2 regions of the Lelliottia sp. GFLA7 genome follow, and region 1 is predicted to be linked to the other one. Evidence: predicted binding sites of a transcription regulator. Region 1 holds the regulator's gene; the other holds the start of a gene.

Evidence for each region. The regulator PurR, encoded in region 1, represses purine synthesis genes. The targets are predictions, from matches to a motif close to CANGCAAACGTTTGCNTG.
Region 2: tusA (sulfurtransferase TusA) is a predicted target of PurR. The motif match lies at 5,299-5,316, and genes of this name have one in related genera.

Annotation. Positions count from the first base shown of each region.
Region 1 covers NZ_JBWLAQ010000001.1:185,387-195,119, reverse strand. The annotation lists gene cfa (cyclopropane fatty acyl phospholipid synthase) at 1-796, opposite strand, end outside; gene punC (purine nucleoside transporter PunC) at 1,094-2,293, opposite strand; gene punR (DNA-binding transcriptional activator PunR) at 2,406-3,317, shown strand; gene purR (HTH-type transcriptional repressor PurR) at 3,336-4,361, opposite strand; gene cydH (cytochrome bd-I oxidase subunit CydH) at 4,658-4,747, shown strand; gene AC07RN_RS00945 (MFS transporter) at 4,912-6,078, shown strand; gene sodB (superoxide dismutase [Fe]) at 6,115-6,696, opposite strand; gene AC07RN_RS00935 (C40 family peptidase) at 6,819-7,589, opposite strand; gene grxD (monothiol glutaredoxin 4) at 7,928-8,275, shown strand; gene rnt (ribonuclease T) at 8,320-8,982, opposite strand; gene gloA (lactoylglutathione lyase) at 9,080-9,487, opposite strand; gene nemA (N-ethylmaleimide reductase) at 9,587-9,733, opposite strand, start outside.
Region 2 covers NZ_JBWLAQ010000011.1:31,348-38,902, forward strand. The annotation lists gene zntA (Zn(II)/Cd(II)/Pb(II) translocating P-type ATPase ZntA) at 1-1,896, shown strand, start outside; gene AC07RN_RS19455 (TRAP transporter large permease) at 2,032-3,318, opposite strand; gene AC07RN_RS19460 (TRAP transporter small permease) at 3,329-3,838, opposite strand; gene AC07RN_RS19465 (TRAP transporter substrate-binding protein) at 3,864-4,847, opposite strand; gene tusA (sulfurtransferase TusA) at 4,994-5,239, opposite strand; gene AC07RN_RS19475 (7-cyano-7-deazaguanine/7-aminomethyl-7-deazaguanine transporter) at 5,461-6,126, shown strand; gene AC07RN_RS19480 (DcrB family lipoprotein) at 6,199-6,756, shown strand; gene AC07RN_RS19485 (MFS transporter) at 6,749-7,555, opposite strand, start outside.

The DNA of each region.
Region 1 (9,733 bases):
GGAGTAGGAAAACGCCGTCTGGCTTGAGATTGCGATCGGTGACGCTGAAATAGGTATCGTAATTCTTGGGTCCGACGTGTTCAAACATCCCAACAGAGACGATGCGATCAAACTGGTCGTGGAGGTCTCGGTAATCTTGCAACAAAATAGTGACATCCAGACCCTCGCAGCGGTCCTGAGCCATCTTTTGCTGTTCGGCGGAAATGGTCACGCCCACCACGCTGACACCGTAATTTTTGGCCATGTAATACGCCAGTCCCCCCCAGCCGCAGCCAATATCCAGCACGCGCATGCCAGGCTGTAGCTGTAATTTCTCGCAGATAAGGTGGAGTTTGGCCAACTGAGCCTCCTCGAGCGTTGAGGCGTCTTTCCAGTAAGCGCAAGAATACTGCATCAAGGGGTCCAGCATACGCGTGAACAGGTCATTGCCGAGGTCGTAATGTTCCTTCCCGACAATCCACGCGCGCTTTTTATTTTGCAAATTAAACAGGCGCGCGGAGGCGATGCGTAAAGTGTCTCTCAGGTGATGGGGGAGCTGATTATCAAGGCCGGCGCGCAGGATGTTGTTGAAAAAAACATCCAGACGCTCACATTCCCACCAGCCGTCCATAAAGCTTTCGCCCAATCCGAGGGAGCCCTCCTGTAACACGCGCTTAAAAAAATCGGGATGTTTGACCTGGATATCAGAAGGGGCGGGCCCGTTGACGGTAATGCCCGCACGACTCAGTAACTCTCTGACTATTCGGGACCAATTGTCGTCCCGAAGGCTGACTTCTTCTATGCACGATGAACTCATAGCTTCTCCATCACCTGATGTGATCAGAACCTTCAAACAGCGTAGCCGCTTTTTATGGTTTGTGAGAAGTCTCACGGAATTATCCGTAAGGCTAGTATCCGACGTAGAACAGAGGAAGGGAGATAACCCTTGCCGAAAAGCCTTCCATGGTAAAACGGGAGCACTCCGGCTCCCGTTAACAGAGAGTATTTATCGTATTTATATGAACCAAATTTAGTATAGGCTTCAAAAATCACGCATTCAACTGAAAGTTGTTAGCAGCCTAATCACTCGTAAATCACATAATTACGTTCACGACTATGCTTGCGACGATTCTACCGGCGTTCCATTTTGCGTGTTTTCAGTTGCCGAAACTTGCATGCGATAACCGAGTGCGGCAAGCGCGACCGTCACCAGCATTACGCTGGTGGTCGTCATCAGCGGCGTGGCAATCAACGCCGAAACAATCAGGCTTGAGAGGAAACATAGACCCAGTTGCAGCGTGTTTTGTAACGCCGCAGCACGACCTGTCGCATGAGGGAACGGACGCAACGCCTGGGCAACCACGATCGGATAGATTGCGCCGTTAGCGACGGCCATTACGCAGAACGGGATTAAGATTTCAGCCAGGCCGACGTTTGGAATAAACCCGACAGCCCAGGTGCCGATGACGCTCAGGGCGTACAGCACCAGCAGCCAGGGCAGCATCTGTTGACCCTGCCATTTTTGTAGCGCTGCGCGACAGCCATAACCACCGACCAGGAAAGCGATGGTCTGCGGCACGTAGCTCAGGCCAATCACTGCAGGGGTGTAACCCATGTCGTGCAAAATGAACGGTGACCCGGTGAGCCAGGCAAAGAAGCTGGCGGAACAGGCCGCGTAAATCAGCACATTTCCGCGATAAGCGCGGGAACGGAGCAGTGACATAAAGGTGACGCGAGCCGCATTGTTCTCGACTGGTTTGGCTTGAGCGGGTTTGAGCGCAAAAGCGGGCAGCATCAGAACCAGGGTGATGATAAACAGCGTGGCAAAGATCGCCTGCCAGTCAAAATGCACCAGAATCCAGCTCCCGAGCAGCGGAGCCAGGGCTGGCGAAAGCCCCACGAGCGGCATGATGGTCGCAAAAATACGGTTAACGCGCGATGCGGGATAATAGTCGGTGACCAGCGCCTGCCAGGTCACCGCGGCAGCACACACGCCAAACGCCTGCACAAAGCGCAATACCAGCAGCCAGGTTGCATCGCGCACCCACAGCATGCCCAGACAACCCAGCGCAAAAATAGTTAAGCCAAGAAGAAGAATAGGCTTGCGGCCATAACGGTCAGAGAGCGGTCCCCACAGCAGTTGTGCAAGCGCAAAACCGGCCAGGAATACGCTGAGGCTGGCGCTGATCGCGGCAGCAGGTGTCTGCAAATCTTGCTGCATCGCGGCAAACGCCGGCAGATACATGTCGGTAGCCAAAAAGCCCAGCACGCTCAAACCGCCGAGCCAGACTAAGAATCCTTTGTTGGGTTGCATTGTTATTTCCTAATGAAAGCAGGTGTACATTGGCGCAGAGTGTAGGGAGTGCAATCTGGCTTGTGAAACGCTAATATTTGGCGGTTGCGTTCAAAAATTTTGCAGGCAAAAAATGTGGTCTGAATATTCTTTAGAAGTCGTGGATGCTGTCGCCCGGAATGGCAGCTTTAGTGGAGCCGCGCAGGAACTGCATCGCGTACCTTCTGCCGTCAGCTATACGGTACGTCAGATGGAGGAGTGGCTGGCGGTACCGCTGTTCGAACGCCGTCATCGCGACGTCGTTCTGACCCCCGCTGGCGTATGGTTTTTGAAAGAAGGCCGATCTGTTATCAAAAAAATGATGATCACACGTGAACAGTGCCAGCAGATTGCCAATGGCTGGCGCGGTCATCTTTCGATTGCGGTGGATAACATCGTAAAACCTGAACGGACGCGGCAGATGGTGGTTGATTTCTACCGCCATTTCTCGGATGTGGAACTTCGCGTCTCCCAGGAAGTGTTTAATGGCGTATGGGATGCGCTATCGGACGGCAGGGTGGAGATGGCGATCGGCGCGACGCAGGCCATTCCCGTCGGGGGGCGTTACGCCTTTAGGGATATGGGAACGCTGAGCTGGAGTTGCGTGGTGGCAAGCGATCATCCTCTGGCTGCGATGGACGGCCCGCTGAGTGACGACGTGTTGCGCAACTGGCCGTCGCTGGTGATGGAGGATACGTCGCGCTCGCTGCCAAAACGCATCACCTGGCTGCTTGATAACCAGCGGCGGGTCGTCGCGCCAGACTGGGAATCATCGGCAACCTGTTTGTCGGCGGGGCTGTGTGTGGGGATGGTGCCCGTGCATTTCGCACGCCCACGGATTGATCGCGGAGAATGGGTGGCGCTTGAGCTTGAAAATCCGTTCCCGGATGCGGCTTGCTGCCTGACATGGCAGCAAAACGATATGTCGCCTGCGCTGGCCTGGCTGCTGGATTATTTGGGTGATAGCGAAACGCTGAACAGAGAGTGGCTACGGGGGCCGGAATAACCGGCCCCGTAGAAACGATTAACGACGGTAATCGCGGAACGGACCGTCAGCGACGGAGCGACGTTCAATCAGGCGCGGATGGACTTCAATTGACTGAGACTCTTCACGTTTGCTGACGATACGATCCATCAGCATGTTGAATGCCGTTTCACCCAAAGAGTCTTTCGGCTGATGAATCGTCGTCAGCGCGGGAGTAAAGTAGCGAGCGTTGCGCACGTTATCATACCCGATCACGGAAATATCCTGCGGGACGCGCAAACCCAGCTCATCGGCTGCGCAAAGCGCGCCCATTGCCATAATATCACCGCCACAGAATACGGCAGTCGGACGATGCGGCTGCGAAACGATCTGCTGCATTGCGCGGTAGCCTGATTCGGGTTCAAAGTCGCCCTGGACAATCCAGTTTTCCGGAACGGTAATCAGCGCTTCTTCCATGGCTTTCATAAAGCCCGCCAGGCGGCCTGCACCGGTATTACGCTCGAGCGGACCGGGGATGACACCAATCTCGCGATGACCGCGTTCAATCAGATAACGGCCAGCCATGTAACCGCCTTCAAAGGCGTTATCGTTGACAGAATCGGTAAAATCAGCGCGTGTATCGCCCCAATCCATCACCACCATCGGGATATGACGGTACTCTTCCAGCATCGACAGCACGGATTCCGGGTATTCAGAACACATGACCAACAGGCCATCGACGCGCTTTTGCGCCATCATCGACAGGTAAGCGCGCTGTTTTTCCTGGCTGTTCCAGGCATTTCCCAGAATCAGGGTATAGCCTTTCTGGAAGCAGTTTTTTTCTACTGCCTCGATAATTTCGGCGAAATAGGCGGCTTCGCTGCTGGTCGCCAGCAGACCAATCGACTTGGTGTGATTTACTTTCAAGCTGCGAGCCACGGCGCTAGGGGAGTAGTGCAATTCTTTGATTGCAGCCCAAACGGCGTTGCGCGTCTCTTCCGCCACGAAACGGGTTTTGTTAATTACATGTGATACAGTTGTAGTGGAAACGTTTGCGCGTTTCGCTACATCTTTAATTGTTGCCATTAGCTGTCACTCCAGACCATATCCTAAGCTCCTGATAAATTGAGAGGTAAACGTTTGCCTTCTCTCACCCTAATCTCGCAAATTGAATTGCGATACGCCGGGAAAACGACACAGGACGTCAGGAGGGGGTCAGTGGCCGGTACGCTTATAAATTTAGCGTGGAATTTTGTCCTATCTTGATGAAAAGGGGAAGCGCAAAAACGGTTATGAGCCTAAATCCAGGAAGATTTTTGAGCGAAACTGTGTAAAAATGAGCAAGCTCACTTTTCATGTGGGGATTAAAAGGAGAAAAATTGATGAATACCGATCTTAAGTTTTCGTTAACGACCACAATTATCGTGCTGGGTTTGATTGTTGCGGCAAGTTTTACGGCTATTCTGCACTGATTCAGGCGGGGGAGAGCCTTCTCCCTCGTTTTCTTCCTTCTATTGTTACTCTCCCGACAATAATCTTTTGCCAATTTGTTAACTTCTCATTTTTTGTGATTGCTGTCATGCTTTCGACATATTTTTTCTGTGTCGCGTAATGACACGGTTCCCGGAGTTAATGAATGAAAATCAATTTTCCACTGCTGGCCCTCGCGATTGGCGCATTTGGGATCGGCACCACCGAGTTCTCCCCCATGGGGCTGCTACCGGTTATCGCTAAAGGGGTGTATGTTTCTATTCCTGCGGCGGGCATGCTGATCAGCGCTTATGCCATTGGCGTGATGATCGGCGCGCCTTTGATGACATTACTGCTTTCGCATCGTGCGCGTCGAAATGCGCTTATTTTCCTGATGGCCATTTTCACAGTGGGAAATGTGCTTTCGGCACTCTCTCCGGACTACACCACCCTCCTGTTGTCGCGCATTTTGACCAGCCTCAATCATGGCGCATTCTTTGGCCTGGGGTCGGTGGTGGCCGCGAGCGTAGTACCTAAGCACAAGCAGGCCAGCGCGGTCGCCACGATGTTTATGGGGCTCACGATAGCGAATATTGGCGGCGTGCCAGCGGCGACCTGGCTGGGTGAAGTCATCGGCTGGCGTATGTCGTTCCTCGCCACAGCGATGTTGGGTGTCGTGGCGATGATCGCGCTGTTCTTCTCGTTGCCGAAAGGCGGGGCGGGCGAGCGTCCGGACGTGCGCAAAGAGCTGTCGGTTCTGCTCCGCCCGCAGGTGCTGTCAGCGCTGTTGACGACGGTGCTGGGCGCTGGAGCCATGTTTACGCTCTATACCTATATTTCGCCCGTGCTGCACGATATCACGCATGCCACACCGTTCTTTGTGACGGCAATGTTGGTGTTGATTGGTGTGGGCTTCACCATCGGCAACTATCTTGGCGGCAAGTTGGCCGACCGTTCGGTGAGCGGCACGTTGAAAGGATTTTTAACCTTGCTGATCGTCATCATGGTCGCCATTCCATGGTTAGCACGTAATGAGTTCGGAGCCGCTATCGCCATGGTGGTTTGGGGCGCAGCCACGTTTGCGGTGGTACCGCCGTTGCAGATGCGAGTGATGCGCGTGGCGCACGAAGCACCAGGGCTTTCGTCTTCAGTGAATATTGGGGCGTTTAACCTGGGTAATGCGCTTGGCGCAGCGGCGGGGGGCGCGGTGATCTCCGCGGGGCTGGGTTACAGCTTTGTTCCGGTTATGGGGGCGATCATTGCCGGGCTGGGTCTGCTGTTGGTGCTGTTGTCCGGGCGCAAACAACCGCAACCGGCTTGCGCAACCGAGTGATAAAAACGCAGAAGGGTTACCCCTTCTGCGAGTCTTTTACGCCGCAAAGTTCTTCGCAACAAATTCCCAGTTAACCAGCGCCCAGAAATGTTCCAGATAGTTTGGGCGAGCGTTACGGTAATCAATATAGTAAGCGTGTTCCCACACATCGACGGTCATCAGTGGTGTGGCAGCAGTGGTCAACGGTGTTCCTGCGTTTGACGTTGACACGATTGCCAGTTTGCCATCCGCCTCTTTGACCAGCCAGGTCCAGCCTGCACCAAAGTTTTTAACCGCCGCATCCGTAAACTTCGCTTTAAAGTCTGCAAAGCCACCGAAAGCGTTATTGATGGCAGTTGCCAGCTCGCCAGTCGGTTCTCCGCCTGCGTTTGGCGCCAGACAGTTCCAGTAGAACGTGTGATTCCAGACCTGCGCGGCGTTGTTGAAGACACCGCCCTCTGAGCTGCGTACGATCTCTTCCAGGGTTTTCCCTTCAAAGGCCGTATCTTTGATCAGATTGTTCAGGTTGGTGACATAGGTCTGATGATGTTTGCCGTAATGGTACTCCAGGGTTTCCACGGAAATATGGGGGACCAGGGCGTCTTTTGCATACGGTAATGCAGGTAATTCGAACGACATTGCTTCTCTCCTTATTATTTTATGCACACCCAATAACCCTATTGAGTGTAAGGGTAGAGTAGCAAATTGAAGGGATCGGCAAAAGAGGAACTTACCCTGCCGACAGCGCGGCAGGGCAGGGATTAGCGTATGGTTTTCGGCGTCATGACACGGCGTGCGCCAACGTAGTGGCGGACCCAATAGTCTTCGCTAAGGGAGGTTATCTGAATATCCTGGCCGCTGCGCGGGGACTGAATGAATTTGCCGTTGCCCACATAAACGCCAACGTGATCGGCGGTACCGCGACCCTGAGTGCGGAAGAACACCAAATCGCCGCTCTCCAGTTCGCCACGATTGACGGATGCCGCATCACGCAGGTGGTACATCTCATTCGCGGTACGTGGGATGCGGAATTTCACTAAATCTTTGTAGGCGTAATAAACCAGGCCGCTGCAATCAAAACCGGTACGCGGCGAGGTGCCACCCCAACGGTAAGGCTTGCCGATTTGTCCCATCAGTTTATTCATGGCCGTTTTTTGTGCCTTCTGCACACGGACTTTATGCACTTCTGACAGTTTCGCCGTTTTCCCCACTTTCAGACAGTTTGATTTATGCCCTTTACGCACGGTGCATTTTTCAGTGACGAGAGTTGAGGCAGTACGGGAGGTTTTGCGGGTTTTCTTGGCGGCAGGCTTGCTGGTCTTGTTGGAAACGGTTTGCTGCTTGTGAGTCGCTGTTTTTTTCTTTTCGTTTTTGGTAGTGGTTTTTTTCTTACGTTCTGTGCTTTTCGCCAGATGCGTTTTTTGTACGGCCGAATGCCGCGCCTGCTCAGAGGCGTTAGCCATCGGCGTGAATGAAAGTGTTGTAAACAGTAAAGCACAGAGCGTGATCGAAATTTTATTTATCCGCGCCACTGGGCATTCCCCTGGTTATAGCAGGTCATCAATAATACCTGCGTGTGATTTACAAAGCCCGTCGATTCTAATCTATATAAAGCCAATTCGTTAAGTCTCTTTTTAGATCTAAAATCGCGTTTCGCTAGCAAGTGCAAATATTTTCGCCAAACTGAAGCGCTTTTGCTCACACTATGAGCAAGGCCACAGACAACGCAGGGGTAAACTATATTGCGAATGCAACTTCTGCAGACACACGTTAAGATATATAAACGTGACAAAAATGTTATTTTCCGATATTGGTCTGAACCGCTACAATGTCAGACGATTGCCGTAACAGAAGTATAAGGAAGCAAGAAATGACCACAACTATTGAAAAAATTCAGCGCCAGGTCGCTGAAAACCCGATCCTGCTGTACATGAAAGGTTCTCCAAAGCTGCCAAGCTGCGGCTTCTCTGCGCAAGCGGTACAGGCGCTTTCAGCGTGTGGCGAGCGTTTTGCTTACGTTGATATCCTGCAAAACCCGGATATCCGTGCTGAAATGCCGAAATACGCTAACTGGCCGACCTTCCCGCAGCTGTGGGTTGATGGTGAGCTGGTTGGCGGTTGCGACATCCTGATCGAAATGTATCAGCGTGGCGAACTGCAGCAGTTGATTAAAGAAACTGCGGCGAAGTACAAAACCGAAGAACCTGACGCAGAGTAAATTTTTGCATCAGGCATAAAAAAGCGACCCTACGGTCGCTTTTTTTATTCCTCGCTATCGCTGTCGCTTTCAGCCATCGGCAGCGGCCAGCCGCCAAGACGTTTCCAGCGGTTCACTATTTCACAGAATAATTCCGCCGTGCGTTCCGTATCGTACAGCGCGGAGTGCGCCTGCGTGCCGTCAAAATCAATGCCCGCCGTGATACAGGCTTTAGACAGCACCGTTTGTCCCAATGCCAGGCCGCTCAGCGCGGCGGTGTCGAAGGTCACAAACGGGTGGAACGGGTTGCGTTTCAATGACGCGCGTTCAGAGGCCGCCATCATAAAGCTGTGATCGAACGTGGCGTTATGCGCCACCATGATCGCGCGATTGCAATTGCTGTCCTTCATCCCTTTGCGCACCATTTTATAGATGGCGTGCAACGCGTCATATTCGCTTACCGCGCCGCGCAAGGGGTTATGCGGATCGATGCCATTAAAAGCCAGCGCTTCGGGTTGAAGGTTGGCGCCTTCGAAAGGATCAACATGGAAATGCAGCGTGGTGTCCGGTGTAAGCCAGCCCTGTTCATCCATTTTCAGAGTGATGGCAGCAATCTCGAGCAGCGCATCGGTTTTAGCGTTAAATCCAGCTGTTTCAACATCAATAACAACAGGATAAAAACCACGAAAACGGTCGCACAGACCGGTAAGTTGAGCGTTATCGGACATCAGGGTCTCTTACAAGGGGAAAAAAAGCAGTGCGTATTATGGCAAATTTTGAGAGGGGATGCAGTAAAACAACGGGCGCAAAACGCGCCCGGAGGGATTAATTGCCCAGACCGCGACCGGCGTCTTTGGCTTCGATCAGTTCGATTTTATAACCGTCTGGATCTTCAACGAAGGCGATGACGGTGGTGCCGCCTTTTACCGGACCGGCTTCGCGAGTCACGTTACCCCCGTTGCTGCGGATGCGTTCGCAGGCTTCAGCGGCGTTATCCACTTCCAGCGCGATATGACCGTAGGCGGTGCCCAGCTCATAGCTGTCGACATCCCAGTTATAGGTCAGCTCAATAACGGCTTCATCGCTTTCTGGGCCGTAGCCCACAAACGCCAGTGAATATTTATATTCCGGGTTTTCGCTGGTGCGCAGCAGTTGCATACCCAAAACGTTTGTGTAGAAATCGATAGAACGTTGCAGGTTGCCAACGCGCAACATCGTGTGAAGTAGGCGCATAATTTCCTCTTAACCAACTCAATGGCTTATCTTTTTGAACAGAAACGATGTTTTAGTATAGCGGCGAATCATCGCCGCTATCAATGGACAGCAGAGGGATTATAAAGAAGGGTAGTCAGTGTAGCCTTCAGCGCCGCCACCGTAGAAGCTCTCAGGGCGCTGCGGGTTCAATTCCACTTTACGCTCAAGACGTGCCACCAGGTCAGGGTTTGCAATGTAATCACGACCAAAGGCCACCGCGTCGAT
Region 2 (7,555 bases), on a different contig from region 1:
GTCGAATCGGCAGTCACCAAAGCCGGGTATTCCCTCAGAGCCGAAGATGCGCCCGCCGAAAAAGTCTCTCCGCTGCGTGATAATCTGCCGCTCATCACCCTCATCATCATGATGGCGTTAAGCTGGGGGCTGGAGCATTTCAATCATCCATTAGGCAATCTGGCGTTTATCGCCACCACGCTGGTGGGGCTGTTCCCGATAGCCCGTCAGGCGCTGCGCCTGATGAAAAGCGGAAGCTGGTTTGCAATTGAAACGCTGATGAGCGTCGCGGCCATCGGCGCGCTGTTTATCGGCGCGACGGCAGAAGCCGCAATGGTCCTGCTGTTGTTCCTGGTGGGTGAACGCCTTGAAGGCTGGGCCGCAAGCCGCGCGCGTAAAGGCGTCAGCGCTTTAATGGCATTAAAACCCGAAACCGCTACGCGGGTATTCAACGGCGAGCGTCAGACCGTGGCCATCAACACGCTGCGTCCGGGCGATGTGATTGAAGTGGCTGCCGGAGGGCGTCTGCCTGCCGATGGCACCTTAATCACCGCCACGGCGAGTTTTGATGAAAGCGCACTGACCGGCGAATCCATTCCCGTCGAGCGCGCGACGGGCGAAAAAGTGCCTGCGGGTGCCACCAGCGTTGACCGTCTGGTGCAGCTCAGCGTGCTCTCGGAACCGGGCGAAAGCGCCATCGACCGCATTCTGAAACTTATTGAAGAAGCCGAAGAGCGCCGCGCGCCCGTCGAGCGTTTTATCGATCGTTTCAGCCGAATTTACACCCCCGTGATTATGCTCATCGCCCTGCTGGTAACGATTATCCCGCCGCTGCTCTTTGCCGCCTCCTGGCAGGAGTGGATTTACAAAGGGCTGACGTTGCTGCTGATCGGTTGTCCGTGCGCGCTGGTGATTTCGACGCCTGCGGCGATCACTTCCGGTCTGGCCGCTGCGGCGCGCCGTGGGGCATTGATCAAAGGCGGCGCGGCGCTGGAACAGCTTAGCCAGATTCAGCACGTCGCTTTCGATAAGACCGGCACGCTCACCGTGGGCAAACCGCAGGTCACCGGCGTTTATCCGCTTGAATTGACCGAGGACGCCCTGCTGACGCTGGCCGCCGCCGTCGAACAGGGCTCCACTCACCCGCTGGCGCAGGCCATTGTACGTGAGGCGCAGTCGCGCGGCTTAACCCTTCCGGCAGCCAGCGAGCAGCGGGCGCTGGTCGGTTCAGGAATCGAAGCCGATGTAGACGGCAAAAAAGTGCTGATCACCGCCGCCGATAAATTCCCGTCGCAGGCACTGAGTCAGCAAATTAGTGAGCTGGAACAGGCCGGGCAGACCGTCATCATTGTGGCCGTAGATGGCGTCGCAAAAGGCGTTCTGGCGCTGCGCGATACGTTGCGTGACGATGCGAAAGAGGCCGTTGCTGCGCTGCATCAACTGGGTATTCAGGGTGTGATCCTGACGGGGGATAATCCGCGCGCAGCTGCCGCTATTGCCAATGAGCTGGGCCTTGAATTCAAAGCCGGATTATTGCCTGCCGATAAAGTGCAGGCCGTTACCGAGCTCAACGGCCAGGCACCGCTGGCGATGGTGGGCGACGGCATCAACGACGCTCCGGCGATGAAAGCCTCGACCATCGGGATCGCGATGGGTAGCGGTACAGACGTGGCGCTAGAAACTGCCGACGCTGCGCTGACCCATAACCGTCTGACCGGACTGGCGCAGATGATCGGCCTGGCGCGCGCGACGCGTGCCAATATCCGCCAGAACATTGGCATTGCGCTGGGGCTGAAAGGGATTTTCCTGGTCACCACGCTGCTTGGCATCACCGGGCTGTGGCTGGCCGTGCTGGCGGATACTGGTGCGACGGTGCTGGTGACGGCGAATGCACTGAGGCTATTGCGAAAGAAATAGAGTGGCCTGATGCCCTCACCGCAGCCCTCTCCCACAGGGAGAGGGAGAAACACTAAAAACGGCAACCGAAGTTGCCGTTTTCTTTTCATCCGTGCGGCCTGATGCCCTCTCTCGCAGGGAAAGGGAAAAGACAACTCACTGCATGCCCAGTACCCCCGGAAGCCACAACGATATCGCCGGGATATACGTCACCATTCCCAGCACCACCAGCAGCATGGCGTAAAACGGCAGCATCGCGCGGACCACGGTTTCGATGCGCTGTTTACTCACCGCACTGGCGACAAACAGCACCGAACCCACCGGCGGCGTAATCAGTCCGATCCCCAGATTGACCATCATGATCATGCCGAAATGCACCGGATCGATACCCAGCGAGTTGGTCACTGGCAACAGCACCGGCGTCAAAATCAGAATCAGCGGCGCCATGTCCATCAGCGTGCCAATCAGCAGCAACATGATGTTGAGGTACATCAGGATCACGTACTTGTTATCCGACAGCGACGTGAAGAACTCGGTGATCCGCGTCGGGAGCTGCATGTAGGTCATCACCGCGCCAAACGCCGCCGCAAAACCAATCAGGATCATCACGATCGTGACCGTTTTCACCGTGCGGCACATCAGCTTCGGCAGCTCTTTCCACTTGTAGTCGCGGTAGATAAACATGGTGACGAAAAACGCCCACAGGCAGGCGACGGCCGCCGATTCTGTCGCTGTGAAGATGCCGGACAAAATCCCGCCCAGAATAATCACCACCGTCAATAGCCCCCACAGCGCATCGAAGAAAATCTTCACCGCCTGCTTAAACGGGATTTTTTCGCCCTTCGGATAGCCGCGCTTATGCGCGAAACCGAGGCACAAAATCATCAGGCAGAAACCGAGCAGCAGCCCCGGTAACACCCCCGCGATAAACAGCGTGGCGATCGACACCGTACCGCCCGCCGCCAGCGAGTAAATCACCGAGTTATGGCTGGGCGGAATCAAAATCGCCTGCACCGATCCGCTGGCCGTCACCGCTGCAGCGTACTCGCGCGGATACCCCTTTTTCTCCATTTCCGGGATCATCACGCTGCCGATTGATGCCGTATCCGCCACCGACGATCCGGAAATCGCGCCAAAAAACGTTGATGCGACGATATTGACCAGCGACAGTCCGCCACGAATGAAGCCGACGAAAATGTACGCGAAGTTCACCAGCCGTCGCGCAATGCCTCCTTCCGCCATGATCGCGCCCGCCAGGATAAAGAACGGGATCGCCAGCAGCGTGAATTTATTCACCCCGCTGGTAATCTGGATCATCAACGCTTCCAGCGGCAAATCAATCCACAGCGCACCTGCAACCGCACTTAGCCCGACAGCAAAAGCCACCGGCATCCCCAGCGCCAACAAAATGGCGAGGGTGAATAACAAAATAAACGCATCCATTGTTCACCCCTTAACTGTGGTTACCGATCAATACGACCGGGCGGTTTTCCTGCGAGCCAAACAGCAAGCGCTCGATGACAAACAGGATCAGAATGGCCGAACCTACCGGCAACGGCAGATAGCTTTCACCCGACGTGAGGATGGGGAACTCTGCGACGGGCTGTTCCCACAGTTCGATACACAGCAGCAGGCTGTACCAGAAGATCAGTGCGGAAATCAGCAGCATCAGCAGATCCACTGCCCTGGCGCACAGGTTTTTGAGCATGTCGGGCAAGCGATCGGTGAGCATATTCACGGCGATATGCGACCCGGCGCGGTACCCCACCGCCGCACCGATAAAGGTGAAAGTCACCATGCAAATAATCGCGATCGGTTCCGGCCAGGATTCCCCGCGATTGAGCACATAGCGCGAGAAAATGCCGATGGGGATAACAATCGTCATGACCAGCAGCGACACGCCCGCGACGGCCATAGCGAACAGGTACAGGCGGTCCATCCACTTCAGGTAGAGTTCGGACATACGTCCTCCACGAACACGTTAGGGTTTACTTGACGTCCGCGATGGCCTGCATCAGTTCCTTGTGCTTATCGCCGTACTGCGCGCGCACCGGTTCTGTCGCTTTGATAAACACCGCTTTGTCGATATCGTGGAATTGCACGCCGCCCGCTTTCATTTTATCCAGCGCCTGCTGGTTGTAAGCGTCCCAGAGTTTGCGCTGTTCAAATTGCGCTTCACGGGCCAGAGTTTTGATTTTCTGCTGCTCATCAGCGCTGAGTTTGTCCCATTTCACTTTGGAGTACAGGAGCATTTCCGGCGTGATGAAGTGGCCGCTGAGGGTGTAGTTTTTGGCAACCGGCATGTAGTTATGCGCCACAAAGGTTGGCGGATTGTTTTCCGCGCCGTCGATCACCCCGGTTTGCATCCCGCTATAGACTTCGCTGACGCCCATCGCCACCGAGTTTGCCCCCATCGCTTTCAAGGTCGCCAGTGCGACAGGGCTGCCCTGCACGCGGATTTTCTTGCCTTTCAGGTCTTCTGGTTTGACGATCGGCTCTTTGGTGATCAGATTACGCGTGCCGGAGTCCATCCAGCCCAGAAACACCAGGCGCGATTTCGGGTTAGCCGTGAGTTTTTCGCCAATCTCTTTGCCGATATCACCGTCGATCACCTTGTGCATATGGTCTTCATCGCGGAACACGTAGGGCAGTGTGAACACTTCGATATCCGGCAAAATCGCCGCAACAGGTGCCATTGAGACGCGAATGATATCGATAGCGCCCATCTGCGCCTGCTCAATCATTTGCTTTTCGTCGCCCAGGACACCGCCAGGGAAGACTTTGATCTCCAGCTTGCCATCGGTTTGTTGGTTGAGTTTTTCACCCATGTTTTGCACGGCCACCACGTTTGGGTAGCCTTCAGGGTGAACATCAGCAGCTTTAATCGTTTGCGCTGCCGCCGTGGTGGCGAACAGCAGTGACGCGGTGGACAGGCACAAAGAGGCCAGTAACGGCTTGAGGGTCGTTTTCATCGGGTCAACTCCAGGGTAGTGAGATAAGCGTTAAAACGTTGTTTTAGTTTTACGCTTAAAAATTAGACTACGTCCTGGAAAGCAGAGGTGAAGCAACTCACAAAAGCGATAAGTTTTGAAACGATGGTTTGAAATCGTAGATTCGATCACGCGCCTTTGCGTAAAAGATAGCGATACGGCAGCGCTTCGGTCTCTTGTGCGATCAGCTCATGTTCCATAAAAGTACAGAAACCGGGGATGTCTCGCGTGGTCGCCGGATCGTCGGCAATGATTAAAAGCGTTTCGCCGGTTTGCATCGTGCGCACGGTTTTACGCACCATCATAACAGGCTCCGGGCAGCGAAGGCCCTGGGCATCAAGGGTGTGGTCTGGAGTGGAAAACAGGTCGGTCATCATCGCCTCAATCATCTAAAAACGGCTGTAGTTTACGCCGCGTTTTTGGCAAAGCAAACCAGGTTAACGATTGCGTGAAAATTAGCCATTGCAATGTGTTGTCAAAGCAGTATTATGCGGCCGGTTCAGAATCTGGACCATCAGGCGTTGCTGTTGAAGCCTAAGGTGTCAGATTCAAATTGGGTTCCCTCACCCCAAACATTAATCAAAAAGGTCACAATATGACGCAGTTCTCTCAATCGCAGCGCGTAAAAGCGTTGTTCTGGCTATCGCTTTTTCATCTGCTGGTGATTACCTCCAGCAACTATCTGGTGCAGCTCCCGATCTCCATTTTTGGTTTTCATACCACCTGGGGCGCGTTCAGTTTTCCGTTTATTTTCCTCGCGACTGATTTAACCGTGCGCATTTTTGGCGCGCCGCTGGCCCGACGCATTATTTTTGCGGTGATGCTGCCTGCGCTGTTCGTGTCGTATGGGATTTCATCACTTTTTTATATGGGATGCTGGCAAGGTTTCGAGGCGCTGTTGCACTTCAACCTGTTCGTCGCCCGTATCGCCGCCGCGAGCTTTATGGCCTACGCGCTGGGACAGATTCTTGACGTCCATGTGTTTAACCGTCTGCGTCAAAACCATCGCTGGTGGATGGCGCCGACCGCCTCCACGCTGTTCGGTAACGTGAGCGACACGCTGGCCTTCTTCTTTATTGCTTTCTGGCGCAGCCCCGATGCGTTTATGGCTCAGCACTGGATGGAAATCGCGCTGGTGGATTACGGCTTCAAAGTGCTTATCAGCATCGTATTCTTCCTGCCGATGTACGGCGTTCTGTTGAATATGCTGCTGAAAAGACTCGCAGATAAATCTGAAATCACCGCATTGCAGGCTGGTTAAACGTTCGCTTTATCAGTTGTGATAAGATGGATGAATGAGCCGTTATGGCCGTTTATCGAAAGGAAGAAGTCAATGCGCAATCTGGTTAAATATGTGGGGATTGGCCTGCTGGTTGTGGGTCTTGCGGCCTGTGATAATAGCGACACCAAAACACCTGTTCAGGGCGCGGCCGCAGAAAGTAATGCGACCGGTCAGCCGGTCGAGCTGATGGAGGGCAAACTCAGTTTCGCCCTGCCAGCAGATATGACCGATCAGAGCGGTAAGCTGGGGACGCAGGCGAACAATATGCACGTTTATTCCGATGCTACCGGACAGAAAGCCGTCATTGTGATTGTGGGCGACGACTCCAACGAAGATCTGGCCGTGCTGGCGAAGCGTCTGGAAGATCAGCAGCGTAGCCGCGACCCGCAGCTCCAGGTCGTGACCAACAAATCTATCGAACTGAAAGGCCGCACTCTGCAACAGCTGGACAGCATCATCTCCGCAAAGGGCCAGACCGCTTACTCTTCCGTAGTGCTTGGTAAAGTAGACGGCAAACTGCTGACCCTGCAGATCACGCTGCCAGCAGAAGATCAGCAGAAAGCACAGACCACGGCTGAAAACATTATCAATACCATCGTCATCAAGTAACGTTTGATGAGGATTCAACGGCCTCCGGCGTTTGCGTCGGAGGCCGTTTTTTTAAGCGCCATGTCAGCAGGAATGCCGCACCCACCAGCCCCGCTGCCGCCAGATAAATCACCGGTACGCCCGCCCACGCCATGAGCAACCCTGCCAGTGGCCCGGTTACGCCCAGGGACATATCCATAAATACCGTATAGGTCGCCAGCGCCGAGCCCTGATTTTGCTGCGGCACTGCTTTAACCGCCACCACACCGAGTGCCGGAAAGACCAATGAAAACCCTGCGCCCGCGAGGAACACACCGATTTTTGCAACCCATGGCTCGTCGGCGATCCCGGTCAGCAGAAGGCCGATAATCTCAACGGCGAAGCAAATCATCGCCACATTCAGGCCGCCCAGACGGTTGATGCCGTTCGGGAACAGTAGACGCGCCCCGACAAACGCGCAGCTAAACAGCGTCAGCGCAAACGCTGCGCCGTCCCAGCCTTTCGCGTCGTAGAACAGCGTGATAAAGGTGGCGATCACGCCGAAACCGGCGGAGGCCAGCGCCAGCGCCATGCCGTACGGCCAGACGCGCCCGAGCACGGCGCGAAACGGTAGCGGCTTGCCTTTCGTGGCTTTGACTTTCGGTCGCGGAATCGCCAGTAAAATGGCAATAAACGCGACGGCCATAATGGTTAACGCCAGCCCGTGCAGCCCGCCCCACGCATAGCACAGCACGCCAAGCGGCGCGCCGAGTGCCATCGCGCCGTAGGTGACAATCCCGTTCCACGAAATCACGCGGCCAATGTGCGCATTACCGACGAC